One region of the Calidifontimicrobium sp. SYSU G02091 genome, then DNA from elsewhere that is predicted to be linked to it. Evidence: predicted binding sites of a transcription regulator. Region 1 holds the regulator's gene; each other region holds the start of a gene.

Region 1 (4,227 bases):
ACCTCTCGCTCGACGAGCTGCTGCGCATCGACCACGTCGTCGTCAGCCACTCGCACCTCGATCACGTGCTGGCGATCGGGCTGCTGGCCGACACCGTCTCGCGCCGGCGCATCGCCACCGGGCGCGGGCCGATCGCGGTGCACGCGCTGCCGGCCACGATCACGGCACTGCGCACCCACGTCTTCAACGACGTCATCTGGCCCGACTTCAGCCGCCTGCCCAGCGTCGAGCAGCCACTGCTGCGGTTCGTGCCGTTCGCCGTCGGCGACGTGCTGTGCTTCGGCGCGCGCCGCGTCGAGGTGCTGCCGGCGGCGCACACGGTGCCGGCCGTCGGCTTCGCGGTGCAGCCGCGCGAAGGCGCCCCGGCGTGGGTCTTCAGCGGCGACACCGGACCGAACCCCGCGCTGTGGCAGCGGCTGCGTGCGCTGCCGGTCGCGCACGTCGTGATCGAGACGGCATTCGGCGACGAGGATGCCGCGCTGGCGGCGATCAGCGGACACCTCAGTCCGTCGTCGCTGGCGGGTGAACTCTCGCGGCTGGCCCCGGGCGTCGACGTGCACGTCACGCACGTCAAGCCGGGCGAGGTCGACACCGTGATGCGACAGGTCGCGGCGCTGGGCCTGTCGCACCGCATCCACACGCTGGCCAGCGGTCAGCGGCTGACGCTCGACGCGACCGTCTGACGGCCGTCAGTCGCCGGCATGGCGGGCGCCACGCGCCGAGCCGGCGACGAGATCGAAGCGGTACAGCCGGCACTCGATCGGCCCGTTCCACAACGGCACGCGCCGGCTCTCCTTGAGCCGCAGCCGCCGCGGCAGCTGCGCGTCGGGGCTGAGCACCCAGGCCGTCCAGCCGCCGTAGTGGCGCTTCCAGTGCGCGGCCAGCGCGGCGAAGAAGTCGTCGCCACTGACGGCGTCGGTAAAGCCCTCGCGCGCGTTCGCGCCGCGCCCCTTCGGCGCGATGCGCTCGCCGTAGGGGGGGTTGAGCATCAGCACGCCGCGCGGCGCCGGCGGCGGACGCTGCAGCGCGTCGGCCGTCTTGAACGCGATCGCCGTGGCGACGCCGGCGCGCTCGGCGTTGCGCGCAGCGAAATCGGTCATGCGAAACGACACGTCGCCGGCGAACACCGCCACCGCCGGCGCGTGCACGCGCTCGCGCGCGTCGCGCCGCAACGCCTGCCAGGTCGCCGCGTGGTCGCGAAACGGCGCCAGCCGCTCGAACGCGAAGCGGCGCTGCGCGCCCGGGGCGATGCCGCACGCGAGTTGCGCGGCCTCGATCGCGATCGTGCCGGCGCCACAGCACGGGTCGAGCAGCGGCAGGTCTTCGGCACGGCCCTGCCAGCCGGCGGCGGCGAGCATCGCGGCGGCCAGCGTCTCTTTCAGCGGCGCCTCGCCCTTGACTTCGCGGCCCGCGGCGGCGGCGTCGCGCCAGCCGCGCTTGAACAGCGGCTCGCCCGAGGTGTCGACGTACAGCGTCGCGTGCGCCGCGCCCAGGTGCAGCCGCAGCGGCAGGTCGGGGTCGCGCGTGTCGACGCTCGGGCGTGCGCCGGTGGCATCGCGCAGCACGTCGCACACGGCATCCTTGATGCGCAGCGCCGCAAAGTGCAGGCTGCGCAGCGGCGACGCGCGCGCGCTCGTGTCCACGCGCAGCGTCTGCCGCGGCGTGATCCAGTCGGTCCAGCGCACCGTGCGCGCGAGCGCATACAGGTCGTGTTCGTCGCGGTAGGGGCCATCGGCCAAGGGCCACAGCACGCGCTGCGCGAGGCGGCTCTCGAGGTTCAGCGTCATCGCCGCCACCGCGTCGCCGTGCACCGTGACGCCACCGCGGCCGGGCTCGATACGCGCCGCGCCGCCGAGCAGGCGGCGGCACTCGTCGGCCAGCAGCGTCTCGGTGCCGCCGGCAGCCGGCAGGAACAGCGCCACGCCGCGCGGCGCGGGCGCAGACGCACTCGGCGCCGGCGTCACAGCGCCTTGCGCAGGTTGGCCGGCGCGATCTTCAGCGCCTCGCGGTACTTGGCCACCGTGCGCCGCGCGACCTGGATGCCCTGCTCCTCGAGCATCTGGCTGAGCTGGCTGTCCGACAGCGGCTTGGCCGGGTCCTCGGCGGCGACGAACTGCTTGATCAGCGCGCGCACCGCGGTGCTCGACGCGTTGCCGCCGGCCTCGGTGTTCAGCGACGAGCCGAAGAAGTACTTCAGCTCGAAGGTGCCGAACGGCGTGGCCATGTACTTGGCGGTGGTCACGCGCGAGATCGTGCTCTCGTGCAGGCCGAGCTCGTCGGCGATCTCGCGCAGCACCAGCGGCTTCATCGCGATCTCGCCGTGGCTGAAGAAAGCCTTCTGCCGCTCGACGATCGCGCTCGAGACGCGCAGGATGGTGTCGAAGCGCTGCTGGATGTTCTTCATGAACCAGCGCGCTTCCTGCAGCCGCGACGACAGACCCGCCGCCGAGCCGTTGCGCTGGCCGCGGATCGCCTGCGCGTACAGGTCGTTGATGCGCAGCCTGGGCATCACGTCGGGGTTGAGCACGCACTTCCAGCCGCGCCCGCTGCGCACGACGATGACGTCGGGGACGACGACGTTGGCCTCGGCGCGCGCGAACGGCCGTCCGGGCTTCGGCTCGCAGGCCACGATCAGCGCCTGCGCCTGCCGGATGACGTCCTCGTCGGCGCCGGTCACCGCCATCAGCCGCTTGATGTCACGCTTGGCCAGCAGCTCGAGGTGCTGTTCGCAGATTGCCAGCGCCACGTCGCGCGCCGGCGACGCGGACCGCGTGCGCAGCTGCAGCGTCAGGCACTCGCGCAGGTCGCGCGCGCCGACGCCGCAGGGGTCGAGGCTTTGCAGCCAGCCGAGCGCGCAGCGCAGCCGCGACAGCAGCTCGTCGCGCGCCTCCTCGTCGTCGGGGGCGAGCTGCTGCGCGATCTCGTCGAGCGTGTCGGCGAGGTAGCCGTCGTCGTCGAGCGAGTCGATCAGCACCTCGACGGCGGCCGCGTCCTCGGGCGCGAGCCGCATGCCGAGCACCTGGCGGCGCAGGTGGTCGGCGAGCGTGTCGCCGGGGCCGCGCTCCTGCGGCTCGAAGTCGTCGTCGGTCGCCGCCGCCGCGGGCGTCTCGCGGATGCCGTCGAAGTCGTCGCCTTCGGTGCCGTTGGCCCAGTCGTCGCGTTCGGTCGTGCCGAGTTCGGTGCCGTCGAGGCCGGCCGGCTCGGCGTCGTCGAGGCGGCCGTCGGTCTCGTCGGGCTCGGCCATGCGATCGGCCGGCATTGCGCGCTCGGCCGCGGCGTCGAGCGAAGCCTCGAACGGCGAAGCGGCCTCGTCGTCGAGTTCGATGAACGGGTTCTGCTCGAGCATCTGCTCGACTTCCTGGTGCAGCTCGAGCGTCGACAGCTGCAGCAGCCGGATCGACTGCTGCAGCTGCGGCGTCAGCGCCAGGTGCTGCGACAGCCGGACCTGCAGTGACGGCTTCATGCTCATGCCGGCTACATGCGGAAGTGCTCGCCGAGGTACACCTTGCGCACGTCGGCGTTGTCGACGATGTCGGCCGGCGTGCCCTCGGCCAGCACCTGGCCGTCGCTGATGATGTAGGCGCGGTCGCAGATGCCCAGCGTCTCGCGCACGTTGTGGTCGGTGATCAGCACGCCGATGCCGCGCGCCTTCAGGAAGCCGATGATGCGCTGGATCTCGATCACGGCGATCGGGTCGACGCCGGCGAACGGCTCGTCGAGCAGGATGAAGCGCGGCTGCGTGGCCAGCGCGCGCGCGATCTCGACGCGCCGCCGCTCGCCGCCCGACAGCGCCGGCGCCGGGCTGGTGCGCAGCTTGTCGATGCTCAGCTCGAGCAGCAGGTCGTTGAGCTGGCGCTCGATCTCGGCCGGCTTCAGCGGCCGGCCGTCGGCGCCACGCTGCAGCTCGAGCACGGCGCGCACGTTCTCCTCGACCGTGAGCTTGCGGAAGATCGACGCCTCCTGCGGCAGGTAGCTCAGCCCCAGTCGCGAACGCTGGTGGATCGGCCGGTGGTGCACCGGCTGGCCGTCGATGCGGATCTCGCCGGCGTCGGCGCGGATCAGCCCGACGACCATGTAGAAGATCGTCGTCTTGCCGGCGCCGTTGGGGCCGAGCAGGCCGACCACCTCGCCGGCACTGACCGCCAGCCCGACGCCCTTGACGACGCGGCGCGCGCCGTAGCGCTTCTCGAGGCCGGTGGCTTCGAGGCGGCTGACGGCCGTCGTGGC
Region 2 (4,227 bases), on a different contig from region 1:
CCTGCGGGCGTGGCGGCGTCGAGCGCATCACGGTGATCGGCGCGCCCTCGATCGTGCGGCAGCCCTTCTGCTTGGCTTCCTCGGGCGTCAGCGCATCGGTATAGAGGTCGGGCGGACCGGGGCAACGGTAGACGACGCCCGAGGACTGCGCCGCAGCGAGCGACGACAGCGCCCACAGCATCGCCAGCGTGGCGCCGCGCGCCACAGGTCCCAAGCGCATCATGAGTCGTTCTCCGTCCGGGGCACAGGGGCCGCGGCTGGCGCATTGTCGCGCACGGGGTGGCGGCGCATCGCCCGAAAAGCCGAACGAAAAGGGACGGCCGCGGCCGTCCCTTCGGGGCTGTGCCGGCGCGCCGCGGCAGCGGCGGCCACCGGTCACAGGCTGTAGTACATGTCGAACTCGACCGGGTGCGTCGTCATGCGGAAGCGCGTGACCTCCTGCATCTTCAGCTCGATGTAGGCGTCGATGAAGGCGTCGGTGAACACGCCGCCCTTGGTCAGGAACGCGCGGTCCTTGTCGAGGTACTCGAGCGCCTGGTCGAGGCTCGAGCACACGGTCGGGATCTTCGCGTCTTCTTCGGGCGGCAGGTGGTACAGGTCCTTGCTGGCCGCTTCGCCCGGGTGGATCTTGTTCTCGACGCCGTCGAGACCGGCCATCAGCATCGCACTGAACGCGAGGTACGGGTTGGCCGTCGGGTCCGGGAAGCGGCACTCGATGCGGCGGCCCTTCGGGTTGGCGACGTACGGGATGCGGATCGACGCCGAGCGGTTGCGCGACGAGTACGCGAGCTTGACCGGCGCCTCGAAGCCGGGCACCAGGCGCTTGTAGCTGTTGGTGCCGGGGTTCGTGATCGCGTTGAGTGCACGCGCGTGCTTGATGATGCCGCCGATGTAGTACAGCGCGAACTCGCTCAGCCCGGCGTAGCCGTCGCCGGCGAACAGGTTCTTGCCATCCTTCCACACCGACTGGTGCACGTGCATGCCGCTGCCGTTGTCACCGACGATGGGCTTGGGCATGAAGGTCGCCGTCTTGCCGTAGGCGTGCGCGACGTTGTGGATGATGTACTTCTGCAGCTGCAGCCAGTCGGCGCGCTGCACCAGCGTGCTGAACTTGGTGCCGATCTCCATCTGGCCGGCGGTGGCGACCTCGTGGTGGTGCACCTCGACCGGGATGCCCATCTGCTCGAGCAGCAGGCACATCTCGGAGCGCATGTCCTGGAAGCTGTCGATCGGCGGGACCGGGAAGTAGCCGCCCTTGACGGTCGGCCGGTGGCCGCGGTTGCCGCCTTCGTAGTCCTTGCCGGTGCTCCAGGCCGCCTCTTCCGACTCGATGCGCACGCCGCAGCCCGACATGTCGACGTGCCAGTGGATGCTGTCGAAGACGAAGAACTCGGGCTCGGGGCCGAAGTACGCCGCGTCACCGAGGCCCGAGGCTTTCATGTACGCCTCGGCGCGCTTGGCCAGCGAGCGCGGGTCGCGCTCGTAGGGCTTGCCGTCGCCCGGTTCGATGACGTCGCACGTCATGAACAGCGTCGGCTCCTCGAAGAACGGGTCGATGTTGGCGGTGTTCGGGTCGGGCATCAGCAGCATGTCCGACGCCTCGATGCCCTTCCAGCCGGCGATCGACGAGCCGTCGAAGGCGTGGCCTTCGGTGAACTTGTCTTCGTTGAACGCCGCCACGGGCACGGTGACGTGTTGTTCCTTGCCGCGGGTGTCGGTGAAGCGGAAGTCGACGAACTTGACTTCGTTGTCCTTCACCATCTTCATCACGTCGGCGACGGTCTTGGCCATCAGAAATCTCCTAGCGGGACGCTTGCAGTGGGGTGGAATCGAAAAAACTTGACGGCTCGAGGAGGACCGTGACCGGCCGTCCAAGGCGCACCAGAATCTAGCAGAAAGCATGCCCGATCCAGGGGCGCGACCCGCACGTCGTCGCACGGGTGCGCACCGCGCCTGCACACCAAAGCGGTGCCGCGCCCCGATCAAGTGCGCACCATTTCGGGGCCCAACATGACGCCCAGAACCTGCAAGCCGCTGCGCAGCTGCGCGAACGCCGCCTCGACCTCGCCGGCCGGGCCCTTGACGCCGAGCTCGATGTGACGGCCGTACTGCGGGTGATCGACGCTGGGCAAGCTGAACACGCGCACCGCCGGGTGCTCGCGCTCGACGGCCTCCATCAGCGGCGTGAGCGTGGCCTCCATCGAGCCCATCACGATCACGGAGCGTTCGGTCTGGCGCTGGCTGCCGTGCAGCGCGGCGTAGCGGCCGTCGAGCAGGCCCTCGATCATCGGCCACGCCATCACCGGAAAGCCCGGCAGGAAGTGCACGTCGCCGACCGAGAAGCCCGGAATCTTGTTGTACGGGTTCGGCACGATCGTCGCACCGCGCGGGAACACGCCCATGTTCAGGCGATGCACGTTGTCGGGGCGGTCGGGCTCGAACGGCACGCCCTGCTCCGCCGCGACGTCGCGCATGCGCTCGAGGATCAGTTCGCGCGCCTGCGGGTGCAGCTCGAGCGGCACGCCGAGCGCGGCGGCGGCGCACTGGCGCGTGTGGTCGTCGGGCGTCGCGCCGATGCCGCCGCACGAGAACACCACGTCACCGCTGGCGAACGCGTCGCGCAGCGTGGCAGTGATGCGCGCGCGGTCGTCGCCGACGAAGCGCGCCCACGCGAGCGCCAGCCCGCGCGCGCCGAGCAGCTCGATCACCTTGGACAGGTGCTTGTCCTGTCGTTTGCCCGACAGGATCTCGTCGCCGATGACGATGAGGCCGAAGTTCATGGCTGGGGTCGAGGCAGCAGCGGTGGCTCGGGCGCGGGCGGCGCGTCGCCGGCCCCGCCGGCGCTCACCGTCACGACGTCGGGCACGGGTTCGTGTTCGGCGCGCCACGCCTGCAGCGCCGCCAGCGCGTAATGGGCGAACCACAGCGCCGAGAACGCGAACACCAGCGTGTACAGCCAGATCGACAGCACCGCGAGCAGCGGCGCGAAGATCAGCGCGAGCGCGCCCATCGCCCACAGCAGCGACGGCGCCGCGCCGAGGTAGCCGGTGACCAGGCCCATGCCCAGCAGCGGCCAGCGGTGCGCGGCCAGCAGTGCGCGCCGCTCGTCGGCGCTGGCGTGCGCGGCGAGCACGTCGAACGCCAGCACGCGGTACGCGAGCCAGCCCCAGATCAGCGGCGGCAGCAGCAGCGCCAGCGGCGGCACGAACCACAGCGGCACACTCGCGGCGAGCAGTACCAGCGCCAGCACGCCCAGCGCAAGCGAACGCGCGACACCCAGCGCCAGCGGCGCACCGTGGCGGCGCTCGAGCGTCGGGAAGCGCCGCCGCGCCACCAGCGACACGAGCGCCGGCGTCATCAGCGCCGCGACGAGCAGCAGCGCGACGACGACGATCACCGGCACCGCCAGCGCGACGACGAGCAGCGGCGCCAGCAGCGCGCGCAAGCCGCCTGCACCGAGCGACTCGAGCCACTGGAACAGCGCCGCGGTCAATGCCCAGCCGTCGAGCGTGGCGCGCACGCCGGCCACCGCCGCCTCCCAGTAGAAGTAACCGAGCGCCAGCGTCGCCGCCGACGCCAGCAGCAGCGGCAGCAGCGACCACAGCACCACGCGCGGGTGCAGGCAGTAGGCGGTGGCGCGCCAGAAGGCGTCGAACAGCGCAGACATCGGCGCGAGGATACGCCACGCGCCCCGGCGCACGCACTTGTGACCGGCGGTGACGCCGCAGCGCGGCGCGCAGCATCTGGTTGCATCCCGCACCCTCAAGACGGAACCGCGACTGCCGAGCGCGACTCGACAATGCGCCATGCTCGTCGCCACCGATGTGCACCTGCCCACGCTGATGCTCGCCGCCGCCGGCGTGGCACTGCTGTGCGCGGCGGTGACGAGCGCGATGCTGGCCGGACAGCCGCAGGCCCGTGGCCGCGGTGCGTGGAGCGCCGCGCAGTGGCTCGCCGCGGTCGGGCTCGCGGCCTTCGCGCTCACCGGCGGCGGCATGCCGGCGTCGACACTCGGCGCCGTGCTGCTGCTCGTCTGGCCGGTGCTCGTCGTGCTCGGCGTGCGCCGCTTCCACGGCCGTCAGCCCCCGCCGATCCACCCGGGCTTCGACGCCGGCGTGCTCGCGATCGCGCTGCTGGTGGCGCTGGCCGACGGCGCCACGCACGCGCCCGGCACCGCGTGGCTCGGCGCGATGACGGTGGTGCACGCCCATGCCGCGTGGGTGCTGT
Region 3 (4,227 bases), on a different contig from region 1:
CGGCATGTCGCCGATCTCGTCGAGGAACAGCGTGCCGCCGTTGGCCTGCACGATCTTGCCCACCGCACCCTTGCGCCGCGCGCCGGTGAACGCGCCTTCCTCGTAGCCGAACAGTTCGGCCTCGATCAGCGTCTCGGGGATCGACGCGCAGTTGACGGCGACGAACGGCTGCCGCGAGCGGCGCGAGTCGTGGTGGATCGCGCGCGCCAGCAGTTCCTTGCCGGTGCCGGTTTCGCCGAGGATCAGCACCGGGATGTCGCGGTCGAGCACGCGGCGGATCTTGGCGACGACCTGCTCGATCTGGGCGTCGCCGGTCTGCAGCTGCGCGAGGCCCGAGGGCGACGCATCGCGCGCCGATGCGGCCGGCGCGCCGGCCGGCGGCGCCGCGGGCGCAGCCGGCTCGGCGGCGGCCGGCGGGGTCCGGGGCCGGTCGGGCAGGTCGTGCCAGACCGGAAAGTTGAAGCGCGCGACGACGTGGAACTGGCGCCCGCCGGGCGTCGTGACCGCCACTGGCGTGGCCAGCGGCGAGCGGAACTGGTCGACCAGCGCGCCGACGCTGGTGCCGAACAGCGACACCAGTGTGTGCATGCGCACCGCGGCGCTGCTCATGCCGAGCTGGTCGAGCGCGCCGCGGTTGGCGCCGACGATGCGTCCCTCGGGGGAGACGGCGAGGATGCCCTCCATCAGCGTGCCGATGAACTCCACCCGGCTGTGGAAGTGCAGCCGCATCACGTGGCGGAAGTCGTCGTTGAGCCAGTGGTTCTCGATCATCCGCGCCGACATCTTCACCAGCCCCATCGTGTGCTGGTGGTAGCTGCGGTGGTCGCCGGTGACGTCGAGCACGCCGAGGATGTTGCCGCGCGGGTCGAGGATCGGCGCGGCCGAGCAGGTGAGGAAGTGGTTGGCGTGCAGGAAGTGCTCGTCGGCGTGGACGAGCGTGGGCGCCTCGTCGACGAGCGCCGTGCCGATCGCGTTCGTGCCCTTGGCGGGCTCGGACCAGTTGACGCCGGGCTGCAGCGCGACCTTCTGCGCCTTCGCGAGGAAGTCGTCGTCGCCGATCGCGTGGATGATCGTGCCGGTGGCGTCGCACAGCACGACCATGCTCTCGGTGTTGACGATCTGCTCGTAGAGCATCTCCATCACCGGCGCGGCGTGGCTGTACAGCCGCAGGTTGCGCTCGCGCACGATGCTGAGGTCGGAGCGGCCGAGCGGCGCGTGATCGGGGCGCTCGATGCGTGACAGCCCGAACGCCGCGCAGCGCTCGTGCGACTGCTTGATCGCGTCGATGTGCCCCGGATGCGGTACGGTGGCGGTCAGCGAGGCCGCACGCCCCTCGCGCTCGGCACGCATGCGCCCGGCCACGCCGGTGGCGAATGTTCGGTAGGCAGGCATCCTTCGTCTCCTCTACTGCAGCGGGCGCGGCTTCGCTGTCCGCGTCCCAGGCGCGAGTGTTCCACATGCTGCATCGCGAACCTGAACCGTTCCTGATCGGAACACGGGCCCCGGGCCGACCCCGACGCGGCGCGGCGCGGCCGGCGCCGCGGCCGATGGCACGTGGTTTGCAAAAAACGGCGCATCCCTGCATTCCAACCACGGAGCGACCTTCCGATGATCACGCTGCCCCTTCGTTTCGACCTGCGGCCGTTCGCCGCCGCCCTCGTGCTGGCGCTGTCGGGCACGGCGTTCGCCCACGGCGACGTCACGCCGCAGGCCGTCGATACCCGCGAGCTGCCGCAGCTCGGCGAGCAGTGGCGCACCGAGAACCCCTACCGCAGCAATGCGGTGGCGGTGCGCATCGGCAGTTCGGCGTACAACCAGAACTGCGCGCGCTGCCACGGGCTCGAGGCGGTCTCGGGCGGCATCGCGCCGGACCTGCGCAAGCTCGACAGTGACTGCGCGACACTGCGCGACGACAGGCGCAAGGCGGCGTGCGTGAAGGAGATGGACGACTTCTTCCTCGGCAAAGTGCGCCGCGGCGTGACGCGCAACGGCGCGGTCTACATGCCGCCTTTCGAGGGCATCTTGAGTCAGGAGGCGATGTGGTCGATCAAGTCGTACCTCGAGACGCGGCGGGAGAAGCCGATTTGACGCCGCCAGCCGACCGCCGGCGCCGCCGGCTGATCACGGCGGCGGCTGCCGCCGTCGCCACTGCTGCGCTGCCGCTGGCTGCGCGTGCGCAGGCGCTGGCGCGCGTGAAGGAGCGCGGGCGGCTGTCGGTGGCGGTCTACCACGACATGCCGCCGTTTCACGTCGGCGGCGAGGGCATCGACGTGCTGCTCGCGCGTGCGCTGGCGCAGCACCTCGGGGTCACGCTGTCGCTGCTGCCGTTCCACGCCGGCGAGAGCATGGGCGACGACCTGCGCAACATGGTCTGGCGCGGACACTATCTCGGCTTCGGTCCGGCCGACGTGATGCTGCACGTGCCGGTCGACCCGCCGCTGATGCGCGCGACGCCGCAGGTCGAGATCTTCGCGCCGTACTACCGCGAGCGGGTGATGATCGCGCGCCGGCTCGACGCCGTGCCGCGCATGGACGGTCTGGCCGACTTCGGCACGCAGCGCATCGCGGTGGCGGGGCAGAGCCTGGCCGGCTGGCTGCTGATCGGTGCCGAAGGCGGGCGTTACCGCGACCAGCTGGACACCAGGATCGCCGACGGCACCGAGGCCGCGCATCGGCTGCGGCGCGGTGAAGTCGCCGGCGCCGCGGGGCTCGCCTCCGAGCTCGAGTCGGTGCTGGGCGGCGCCAGCGGCGTGGCGATCGAGCCGCTGCCGCTGCCGCAGATGCGCAACGGCTGGGCGGTCGGTATGGCCGTCAAGCGTGACGCGCGCGATCTCGCGCAGGCGCTGCAGGCGGCCGTCGAGGCGCTCGCCGCCAGTGGCGAACTGCCGGCGATGTTCGCGTCGCGCAACGTGTCGTGGCGCCGGCCGTGACAGCGCGGCGACGCTGTCACGGCGTGGAACACCGCTAGGGTTAGACCTAGGTTTCGGCGCCGAGGCCACCTTCGCAACATACGCCACAGGCTCCGTGGCGTCGCCAGGGTAGGCTGCGCCGGTATGCCCCGTGTCCACTCCACCCCGAGGACCCCATGCAGAAGACCTTGCACATCAACCCCGACAAATGCACCGGCTGCCTGCAGTGCGAGATGGCGTGCTCGTTCGAGAACTACGCCACCTACGCGCCGGCGAAGTCGCGCATCAAGGTGTTCGACTTCCACCATACCGGGCGCAAGGTGCCCTACACCTGCACGCAGTGCGACGAGGCCTGGTGCCTGCACGCGTGCCCGGTCGAGGCGATCACGATCGACAAGCTCACGGGCGCCAAGGTCGTCAACGAGACGACCTGCGTCGGCTGCAAGGTGTGCACGATCAGCTGCCCGTTCGGCACGATCAATTACGTGCAGGAAACCGGCAAGGTGCAGAAGTGCGACCTGTGCGGCGGCCAGCCGGCCTGTGCCGAAGTCTGCCCCACCGGCGCGATCACCTACATCGACGCCAACTGGACGGGCCTCGCGAAGATGCAGGCCTGGGCCGACAAGCTCGGCAACCAACCCGCTGCCGCATAAGGAGTACGACATGTCCTGGGCAGGAAAGATCCTCCGCGTCAACCTGAGCGCCGGCACCGTCAAGGCCGAGCCGCTGAACATGGACTGGGCGCGCGCCTACCTCGGCTCGCGCGGCCTGGCCACCAAGTACATCGTCGAGGAGGTCGACCCGAAGGTCGACCCGCTGGGCCCCGACAACAAGATCATCTGGGCGACCGGCCCGCTCACCGGCACGATGGCCTCGACCGGCGGGCGCTACACCGTCGTCACCAAGGGCCCGCTGACCGGCGCGATCGCGTGCTCGAACTCGGGCGGCCACTGGGGCGCCGAGCTCAAGATGGCCGGCTGGGACATGATCATCTTCGAGGGCAAGTCGGCCAAGCCGGTGTACCTGTACGTCGAGGACGACACGGCCGAGCTGCGCGACGCCGGCCACTTGTGGGGCAAGAGCGTCTGGGAGACCGAGGAGACGCTGAAGAAGCAGCACCAGGACCCGCTGCTGCGCATCTCGAGCATCGGCCTGGCCGGCGAGAACCAGGTGCTGTTCGCCGCCGTCGTCAACGACCTGCACCGCGCGGCCGGCCGCTCGGGCGTCGGCGCCGTGATGGGTAGCAAGAACCTCAAGGCGATCGCGGTGCGCGGCACCAAGGGTGTCGGCAACATCAAGAACCCGAAGGAGTTCATGA
Region 4 (4,227 bases), on a different contig from region 1:
GCGGTGCGCACGATCCACGACGCGCTCTCGCCGCGCTGCGGGAACGCGTCGGTGCCGCGCGGGTGCGGCGCCACCGGCGTGTGGGGGCCGGCGGCCATCGGCCACCCGCCGCCTGGCTCGCCGCCCGCCACGCCCTCGCCGAGCGCCGGCCACGGCTGGCCCTGCAGCGCCACCGCGCCGCCTTCGGCGTAGCCGCGACCGACCTGGTGCGCGTCGTAGCCAGGACCGCCGGCCTGCGCGCGCAGCGCGGCGGCCCCCGGCAGCGCGGGGCGCGGCGCGAACGGGTCGTGCTCGAGGTGGAACGGGTACTCGCTCGCCTTGACCCACGGCAGCGAGTCGAGCGGCAGGCGGTAGCCCATCGGCGAGTCGCCCGGGATCAGGTACAGCCGCTCGTCGCGCACGAACCAGCGGCCGGTGATCCACTTCGGCCCCGCCGTGCCGACCTGCCACTCGCGCTTGAGCGGCAGCACGTAGCCGACGACGTGGGCCAGCCCCTGGTCGAACACGCGGCGCAGCCGCGCACGCTCGAGCTCGTCGTCGAGCCTGCTGTCGAACGGGTCGACGTTGACCGGCAACCGGCGCTCGCGCCACAGGTAGTACCAGGTGTCCTCGTAGCCCGGGACGACGTACTTCGGGTCGAGGCCGAGCCGGCGCGTCAGCGTTTCGATGAAGCGCTTCGCGTCGGCGTCGGTGTAGTGGTGCGGTTCGCGCTCGTCGGCGAACAGGCCCGGGTCGTGCCAGCACGGCTCGCCGTCGGCGCGCCAGGCCACCGTCAGCGCCCAGCGCGGCAGCTGCTCACCGGGGTACCACTTGCCCTGGCCGAAGTGCAGGAAGCCGCCGGCGCCGTACTTGTCGCGCAGCCTGTGCACCAGCCCCTGCGCAACGCCGCGCTTGGTGGGCCCGAGCGCGTCGGTGTTCCACTCCGCGCCGTCGCGGTCGTCGACCGAGACGAAGGTCGGCTCGCCGCCCATCGTCAGCCGCACGTCCTGCTTCGCGAGGTGCGCGTCGACGTCGTGGCCGAGGTTCAGGATGGCCTGCCACTGCTCGTCGTTGTACGGCTTGGTCACGCGCGGCGACTCGTGGATGCGCGTGACCGCCATGTGGTGGCTGAACTCGACCTCGGCCTCGTCGTGCGCGCCGGTGATCGGCGCCGCGCTCGACGGCTCGGGCGTGCACGCGACCGGGATGTGCCCCTCGCCGGCGAGCAGCCCCGAGGTGGGGTCGAGCCCGATCCAACCGGCGCCGGGCAGGTAGACCTCGCACCACGCGTGCAGGTCGGTGAAGTCGGCCTCGGCGCCGCTCGGGCCGTCGATGGCCTTGACGTCGGGCTTGAGCTGGATCAGGTAGCCCGAGACGAAGCGCGCCGCGAGCCCGAGGTGGCGCAGCAGCTGCACGAGCAGCCAGCCGCTGTCGCGGCACGAGCCGCAACCCTTTTCGAGCGTCTCCTCGGGCGTCTGCACACCCGGCTCGAGCCGGATCAGGTACGCGATCTCGCGCTGCAGCCGCCGGTTGAGGTCGACGATGAAGTCCACCGTGCGACGCCGCTCGCGCGACACCGTGTTCAGGAAGGCCTCGAAGCGCGGCGTCAGCGGCAGCTTGGCCAGGTACGGCAGCAGGTCGTGCTTCAGCCCGGGCTCGTAGTCGAACGGAAAGTGCTCGGCGTCGGGCTCGAGGAAAAAGTCGAACGGGTTGTAGACCGCCATCTCGGCGACGAGATCGACGGTGATCTTCAGCTCGGTCGTCTTGCCGGGGAACACGAGCCGCGCGAGGTAGTTCGCGAACGGGTCCTGCTGCCAGTTGACGAAGTGCTCGGCCGGCTCGACACGCATCGAATAGCTCAGCACCGGCGTGCGGCTGTGCGGCGCCGGGCGCAGCCGCACGATCTGCGGCGACAGGCCGACGAGACGGTCGTAGCGGTAGTGCGTGACGTGGTTCAGCGCGACGTGGATGGCCACCCGTTCTCTCCCTGTGTCCGCGCGGCCGGCATGCAACTTCCAGACCACGGGCACCGGTTCGGTGCAGTGCGTCGCGCACCGGTGCGGTGCACGGCACGTGCGCGACGGGCGCCGGTGTCAGAAGCGGTGATGCCAGTAGCGACGGCGGCGCTCGCGCTCGCAGGTCGGTGCGGCCGCGGCCGGCCAGTGCCAGGCACCGCAGCGGTCGCTGCGCACGACGTCGATGCCGCGCTCGGCGTAGCGCTCGAGCACATCGGCTGCCGGATGACCGAAGCGGTTGGCAAAGCCCGCCTGCACGACGGCCACGCGCGGCGACACCGCATCGAGAAAGCCCGCGCTCGACGAGGTGCGGCTGCCGTGGTGCGGCACGAGCAGCACGTCGCTGCGCAGCGCGGCGCCGTGCCGCTGCACCAGCGCCGCTTCCTGTGCCGCCTCGATGTCGCCGGCCAGCAGCACGCGGCGCCCGCTCGCGTCGACGACGCGCAGCACGCAGCTCAGCGCGTTGGGCCGCAGCGCCCTGTCGTGGTCCTCGGCCGGGGGATGCAGCACCTCGAACGTGACGCCGTCCCACTGCCAGCGCTGGCCGGCCTCGCAGCGCCGCTGCGGCAGCGGCGCCGCACGCAGCGGGTGATCGGCGGGCAGCGAGCTGTCGAGCCGGCCCACCGGCAGCGCCGCGACCACCGCCGCGGCGCCGCCGACGTGGTCGCTGTCGCGGTGGCTGAGCACGAGCGCATCGAGCCAGCGCACGCCGAGCGCGTGCAGCAGCGGCACGAGCACGCGCTGGCCCGCGTCGCTGTCGCGGCTGTACTGCGGCCCGGCGTCGTACAGCAGCGCGTGATGCCGCGTGACGACGAGCACCGCGCTGCCCTGGCCGACGTCGACGGCGAGCAGGTCGAAGCCGCCGTGCGGCGGGCGCTCGACCGCCGGCCACAGCAGCGGCAACGCCAGCGGCAGTGCGAGCAGGCGCACGCGCGTGGGCAGCGGCGCCACCGCGAGCCAGGCCGCGAGCAGCCCGCCGGCCTGCACCCACCACGGCGCGACGGGTGCGGTCCAGACCGCCCACGACCCCGCGGTCAGCGCGGCCAGCAGCGCCGTCCACAGGGCCACGGCTGCGGCCGCGGCGTCCCACAGCGGCGGTGCGACGATGCCCGCCAGCGCGAGCGGCGTGACGACCAGCGTGACGAGCGGAATCGCGACCAGGTTGGCAACGAAGCCGACGAGCGAGACCTGCTGGAACAGCACCAGCGTCAGCGGCGCCAGACCGACGGTGGCGACGGCCTGCGTGCGCAGCGCACCGTGCACGGCGCGGGCCGCGCGCGCGGGCCACGACGGCGCCGCCTGCATGGCGGCCGCGCGGCGCGCCGGCTCGGAGCCGATCAGCAGCGCGACGGCGACGAACGACAGCCAGAAGCCCGGCTCCAGCAAGGCCCACGGATCGGCCACGCTGACGGCGACGGCCGCCGCCAGCAGCACGAGTGGCCAAGGCCAGTTCAACCCCAGGCTCGCGACGGCCGCAGCAGCCGCCAGCATCCACACGGTGCGCTGCGCCGGCACGCCCCAGCCGGCGAACACGGCATACGCGGCGGCGGCCAGCACGCCGCCCCAGCGCGCGGCCGCGGGCGCCGGCAGCCACAGCGGCAGCCGCGCACTGCGCCGCCACGCCCAGCCGATCAGGCCGCCGGCCGCCCACGCGAACATCGTCACGTGCAAACCACTGATCGCGACCAGGTGCGCCGTGCCCGACGCGCGGAACAGGTCCCACTCGCTGCGCTCGATCGCGCTCTGGTCGCCGACCGCGAGCCCGGCGAGCACGCCGGCTGCGCCGGGGTCGGCCACGCGCGCCGCGATCGCGTCGCGCACGCGCTGGCGCGCGCGCTCGACCGGATGCGCCGCGTCGACCGCGAGCAGCCGCGGCGTGGCATTGCCGGCCGCGGTGCGCACGTAGCCGCTGGCGCGCAGGCCGCGCTCGAACAGCCACAGCTCGTGGTCGAAGCCGTGCGGGTTGCGGTGCCCGTGCGGCGGCCGCAGCCGCGCGGTCAGGCGCCAGCGCTGGCCGGCCTGCACCTCCAGCGGCGGCCCGGCCAGCAGCGCGGCGTCGTGCCAGCCCCGGTACCAGCCGAGCGAGACGCGCCGCGGCACCGCGACCGGCTCGCCGCGCCAGCGCGCCTCGTCGACCTCGAACGCGAAGCGCACGCCGCCGCTGACCTGCCGCGGCAGGCTCGCGACGGTGCCGACGAGCTCGACGTCGGCCCCGTCGAGCGCGGGCGGCAGC

Evidence for each region. Region 1 encodes sigma-54, which starts transcription at its own class of promoters, with help from an activator protein. Its sites were predicted from a motif close to TGGCANGNAANCTGCTTT; they were not measured.
Region 2: glnA (type I glutamate--ammonia ligase) is a predicted target of sigma-54. The motif match lies at 1,889-1,906, and genes of this name have one in related genera.
Region 3: pedF (cytochrome c-550 PedF) is a predicted target of sigma-54. The motif match lies at 1,549-1,566, and genes of this name have one in related genera.
Region 4: MOJ79_RS13210 (transglutaminase family protein) is a predicted target of sigma-54. The motif match lies at 1,985-2,002, and genes of this name have one in related genera.

The regions. Positions count from the first base shown of each region.
Region 1 covers NZ_JALBGB010000001.1:160,987-165,213, reverse strand. Annotated here, with positions in the region: gene MOJ79_RS00820 (MBL fold metallo-hydrolase) at 1-683, shown strand, start outside; gene MOJ79_RS00815 (THUMP domain-containing class I SAM-dependent RNA methyltransferase) at 690-1,922, opposite strand; gene MOJ79_RS00810 (RNA polymerase factor sigma-54) at 1,961-3,463, opposite strand; gene lptB (LPS export ABC transporter ATP-binding protein) at 3,475-4,227, opposite strand, start outside.
Region 2 covers NZ_JALBGB010000015.1:6,693-10,919, forward strand. Annotated here, with positions in the region: gene MOJ79_RS10565 (hypothetical protein) at 1-223, opposite strand, end outside; gene glnA (type I glutamate--ammonia ligase) at 376-1,791, opposite strand; gene MOJ79_RS10575 (competence/damage-inducible protein A) at 1,983-2,780, opposite strand; gene MOJ79_RS10580 (EI24 domain-containing protein) at 2,777-3,667, opposite strand; gene MOJ79_RS10585 (GGDEF domain-containing protein) at 3,807-4,227, shown strand, end outside.
Region 3 covers NZ_JALBGB010000019.1:37,330-41,556, reverse strand. Annotated here, with positions in the region: gene MOJ79_RS12375 (sigma-54-dependent Fis family transcriptional regulator) at 1-1,392, opposite strand, end outside; gene pedF (cytochrome c-550 PedF) at 1,609-2,088, shown strand; gene MOJ79_RS12365 (substrate-binding periplasmic protein) at 2,085-2,930, shown strand; gene MOJ79_RS12360 (4Fe-4S dicluster domain-containing protein) at 3,086-3,562, shown strand; gene MOJ79_RS12355 (aldehyde ferredoxin oxidoreductase family protein) at 3,573-4,227, shown strand, end outside.
Region 4 covers NZ_JALBGB010000021.1:62,591-66,817, forward strand. Annotated here, with positions in the region: gene MOJ79_RS13210 (transglutaminase family protein) at 1-1,955, opposite strand, end outside; gene MOJ79_RS13215 (DNA internalization-related competence protein ComEC/Rec2) at 2,073-4,227, opposite strand, start outside.